2 regions of the Pedococcus sp. P2_E2 genome follow, and region 1 is predicted to be linked to the other one. Evidence: predicted binding sites of a transcription regulator. Region 1 holds the regulator's gene; the other holds the start of a gene.
The links. Region 1 encodes Rex, which represses fermentation and respiration genes when NADH is low (regulators of the CRP and FNR family bind a similar motif). Its sites were predicted from a motif close to CTTGTGAANNNNTTCACAAG; they were not measured.
Positions count from the first base shown of each region.

Region 2: the regulator Rex is predicted to act here: its motif matches at 1,393-1,412, upstream of AC1DWR_RS05650 (geranylgeranyl reductase family protein).

Region 1 is NZ_JBFUEM010000008.1:135,566-138,015, reverse strand. Features, by position in the region: gene AC1DWR_RS17585 (glutamyl-tRNA reductase) at 1-811, opposite strand, end outside; gene AC1DWR_RS17580 (redox-sensing transcriptional repressor Rex) at 808-1,524, opposite strand; gene AC1DWR_RS17575 (glutaredoxin family protein) at 1,658-1,924, opposite strand; gene AC1DWR_RS17570 (sigma-70 family RNA polymerase sigma factor) at 2,233-2,450, shown strand, end outside.
Region 2 is NZ_JBFUEM010000002.1:15,921-18,370, reverse strand. Features, by position in the region: gene AC1DWR_RS05650 (geranylgeranyl reductase family protein) at 44-1,378, opposite strand; gene AC1DWR_RS05645 (demethylmenaquinone methyltransferase) at 1,482-2,177, opposite strand; gene AC1DWR_RS05640 (isochorismate synthase) at 2,298-2,450, shown strand, end outside.

The sequences.
Region 1 (2,450 bases):
CGGCGCGGGCCACCTGGGCATCGCCGGCGGTGGCGAGGTCGACGACCACGCCGGTCGACCCGGTGCAGGAGATGACGACGTCGGCGCCGGCCAGGGCAGCCGCCAGGTCGTCGAGGGGGCGAGCCGTGCCGCCGGTGCGCTCGGCGAGCCGAAGCGCCTTGGCCAGCGTCCGGTTGACGATCGTGAGCCCAGCGGCGCCGCGGCGCGAGACGGTCGTGGCGGCCAGCGAGCTCATGCCTCCGGCGCCCACGACGAGGACCTTGAGCCCGGCCAGGGACCCGAGCTCGCGTTCCGCGCGGGCCAGGCCGGCCTCGACGAGGGAGACGCTCACGGCGTCGATCCCGGTCTCGGTGTGGGCGCGCTTGCCGACGCGCAGGGCCTGCTGGAAGAGGGTGTTGAGGGCGGGGCCGGCGTGGCCGTACTTCTGCGACTCGCGCAGGGCAGAGCGCATCTGGCCGAGGATCTGGGCCTCACCGACCGCCATCGAGTCCAGGCCACAGGCGACCGTGAACGCGTGCGCGATCGCGCGGTCCTCGTAGTGCACGTAGAGGTGCTCGCGCAGCTCGTCGCGACCCACGCCGGTGACCTCGGTGAGCGCGTCCGAGATGTCGGTGACCGCACCGTGGAAGGTCATCGACTCGGCATAGACCTCGGTGCGGTTGCACGTGGACACGACGATCGCCTCGGAGAGGTTCTCGCGGCCGGTGAGGCCGGCGGAGAGCGCGCGGCGGCGGTCGGCGTCGAGCGACATCGCCTCGAGGAGGGGCAGCGGCGCGGTGTGGTGGGACAGGCCCAGGATGACCAGGCTCATCGGCTGACCGCCTGGGCCACGTGGTCGAGCGAGCCGGCCGAGACCTGGTCGAGCGCGCCCTCGGCGGCCAGCGCCCTGCGCTGCTCGTGGAAGGCGAGGATCTGCAGCTCGGTCGAGAGGTCGACCTTGCGGACGTCGACGTCGTCGGGCACGACGAGCACGCACGGGGCGAAGTTGAGGATCGAGCGCACCCCGACTGCCACGAGCTGGTCCGCCACGTCCTGCGCCGACGCGGCGGGCGTCGCGATGACGCCGATCGCCAGGCCCTGGTCGGCCACCAGCGACGCGAGGGCGCCCATCGGCTGCACGGTGATCCCGGCTATCTCCTGCCCCAGCAGGGCGGAGTCCTGGTCGAGCAGGGCGACGACGCGGAACCCGCGCGTGGCGAAGCCGCTGTAGGCCGCGAGCGCGTGGCCCAGGTTTCCCATCCCGATGATGGCGACCGGCCAGTCCTGGGTGAGGCCGAGCTCGCGGGAGATCTGGTAGGCGAGGTGGTCGACCTCGTAGCCGACCCCGCGCACGCCGTAGGACCCGAGGTGGGACAGGTCCTTGCGGAGTTTTGCACTGCGGACGCCCGCGGCGGAGGCCAGCTCCTCGGAGGACACCGACGTGATCCCGCGCTCCGCGAAGCCGGTCAGGGCTCGGAGGTACTCGGGTAGCCGTGCGACCGTGGCGTCGGGAATACCCCGACGGGCGCTCGGGTCGGCAGACACAGTCTCTTCCGGCTCCTTCTCATCACGGGCAGTCCGCGCCTGGCTGGAGCGGATGGGAGCCCGGCCAGATTACGCTTTTGTGAACGGATGCACAAAGTCACAAGCGTCCGTCTCAGGACCCGCGTGATCCACGTCACTTCGTGCTCGTGAGCGCGCTCCTCAGCCGGGTCTCGTCGACCCGCCAGTAGTCGTGCTGGCCCCCGTCCACGAAGGTGACGGGGATCTGCTCCCAGTACTGCTCGTTGAGTGCCGGGTCGTCCTCGATCGACAGCTCCACCCAACCCACCCCGAGGTCGGCGGCCACGCGCTCGATGACGGCCCGCGCCTCATCGCACAGGTGGCACCCCGGTTTGCTGACCAGGGTGATGCGCACCTCGGCGGGCGTGGGGGTTGCGGACACACCCCGAGCGTATGCCGCGTGGGCCCAACGGCCGCTTCCCGCCGCCGCTCGCGGTAGCGGGCGCCTCACCCGCCCCACGGGGCTCGCTGGACACCGCGGCATACCGAGATGTGTCGCAGGTCTCCTGACAATCTGGCAGATATCGGGGAAACTGTCCGATCAAGGAGGCCCCGATCCGGATTCGTGCACCACGCAGCGCCGCGAGACGACTCGCGGTCCCTCGTGCTGCCCACTGGGCCGGAGACCAGGGTCCGCTCTGGGCAACGAGCCGCCCGGCCTTCGGTTACGCCACGGTGGGCGACCACGGCATGGGAGCGGCCACGGCGGACTTCCTCGGCACCCTGCGAGTGCTGCTGAGCCTCGCCGGCGAGGCCGGCACGGCCGGCACCCTGTCGGGAGGTGGCCACGAAGGTTCAGGCGGCGGTTCGGCTGCGCGCGCCGGCTTCGGGCCGGGTGAGGCGCCCCAGGACTTCGAACGCATCTCCGCGCTGGTCGAGCTGGCCCAGCGTGGCGACGCCGAGGCGTT
Region 2 (2,450 bases), on a different contig from region 1:
TGCGGCCCAATCCTAGGGGCGCCGCCAGAGAATGCACGCCGGGTCATGCGTCCGGCGCCATCTTGGACAGGGCGGTGATCAGGCGGTCGCTCGCGTCGCCGCCGTGCGGCTCGGCGAGGTTGGCCATCACCTTCAGGAGGAACTTCATCAAGGTGGTGCGGGGCAGCCCGTACTTGGTGGCCAGACGCATGATCTCGGGGTTGCCGATCATCTTCGCGAAGTAGCGGCCGAGCGTGTAGTAGCCGCCCAGCGCGTCAGCCATGACCTTGGGGTAGGACTGGAGGACGCGCTCGCGCTGGGCGTCGGTGCCGCGCGCGAACGCCTGCGCGATCACCTCGGCGGCCAGGCGCCCGGACTCCATCGCGTAGGCGATGCCCTCGCCGTTGAACGGGTTGACCATGCCGCCGGCGTCACCGACGAGCAGCAGCCCGTTGTCGTAGTGCGGCTGCCGGTTGAAGCCCATCGGCAAGGCTGCGCCGCGGATCGGGCCGACCATCGTCGCGTCGTTGTAGGTCCAGTCCTCGGGCATCGTCGCGACCCAACGACGCATGACGTCCTTGTAGTCGGTCTTGCCGAAGGCGCTGGAGGTGTTAAGGATCCCGAGGCCGACGTTGGAGGTCCCGTCGCCGACGCCGAAGATCCAGCCGTACCCGGGCAGCAGCACCTTCTTGCCGTTGTCGTCGGTGGACCACAGCTCGAGCCAGGACTCGAGGTAGTCGTCGTCGTGGCGGGGGCTCGTGTAGTAGGTGCGCACGGCCACGCCCATCGGACGGTCCTCGCGCTTCTCGCGGCCCATCGACAGGGACAACCTCGAGGAGTTGCCATCGGCAGCGACGACCAGCGGCGCGGCATACCGGAGCTCGGGGCCGGTCGACCGGCCCTTCTCGTCGACCGCCTTGGCGGTCACGCCCACGATCGCGCCCTTGGAGTCGAGAATGGGACCGGTCACGTTCGTGGACTCGCGCAGCCGCGCACCGTGCTTCACCGCGTGCTTGGCGAGGATGTCGTCGAAGTCCTGCCGCGTGCGCACCAGGCCGTAGGGCGGGAAGCTCGCGAGGTCGGGCCAGGGCAGGGACAGCCGCATGCCGCCGCCGATGATCCGCAGGCCGTGGTTCTTGATCCAGCCGTCGTCCTCGGGCGTGGGGATGCCGAGGGTGATCAGCTCCTTCACGGCGCGCGGAGTGAGCCCGTCGCCACACACCTTCTCGCGGGGGAAGCTCGTCTTCTCGAGGACGAGGACGTCGAGCCCCGCCATGGCGAGGTATGCCGCGGTGGCCGACCCCGCAGGACCGGCACCGACGACGATGACGTCGGCCGTCTCCGTGGGAGCCCCGCTCGCAGAGATGCCTCCGGCGGCCTCGCTGATGGTGTCTGTCACGCCTGCCTCACCCGCTTGTGAACGTCTTCACGAACTTCAACTGCGGAGTCTATTCCCGACCCGCCGTCCGGTCACCAGTAAGGCGACCCTTACCCCTCGCCCGTCACGCCGGCTTCGTCGCTCGGTGCAGCGCGACGATGCCGCCCGTCAGGTTGCGCCAGCCGACCTCGCTCCACCCGGCCGCGGCGATGCGCTCCCCCAGCTCGCGCTGCGCGGGCCAGGCCTGGATCGACTCGGCCAGGTAGACGTAGGACTCGGGGTTGCTGCTGACCTTGCGCGCGATGGGGGGCAGCGACCGCATGAGGTACTCGCTGTAGACCTTGCGGAACGCGCCGTTGACCGGCTGGCTGAACTCGCAGACCACGAGCCTGCCACCGGGCCTGGTCACCCGCAGGAACTCCGCCAGCGCCCCCTCGACCCCTGAGACGTTGCGCAGGCCGAACGACATCGTCACCGCGTCGAAGCTGTTGTCCGCGAAGGGAAGCCGCATCGCGTCGGCCGCCGTGAAGCCCAGGTCGGGACGCCGCCGGTTGCCCACCCTCAGCATGCCGAGGGAGAAGTCGGCCGGCACGACGTTGACACCGTGGTCGGCGAACGGCTCGCTGCTCGTGCCCGTGCCCGCGGCGATGTCCAGCACGGTCTCGCCGGGCTGGGCGGCCACCGCCTTGAGGACTGCCCGTCGCCACAGCCGGTCCTGGCCCAGGGAGAGGACGTCGTTGGTGAGGTCGTACTTGCCGGCCACGTCGTCGAACATCGCGGCGACGTCGCGGGGATCCTTGTCGAGGCTGGCGCGGGTCATGGTCGCCATCCTCCCATCCGGCCCGGCGCCCTCTCCCCGCGGCTGCTGTCGCCCATCCCGCGCGGGCTCACGCCCACCTCCCGCCGGGTGGAGGTGGGTGCGCCGTAGGCTTTCCCCGACATGACCAGCCTTCCCACGCCCCAGCCTGCGAGCCGACCCCACGGCTCGCCCGTGGTCGCCCGAACCGTGGCACTGCACGACCCCGGCATGCTGCTCTCCCTCCTGCCCGACCGCGTCGACCCGACCGAGCTGTTCAGCTGGGTGCGCCGCGGT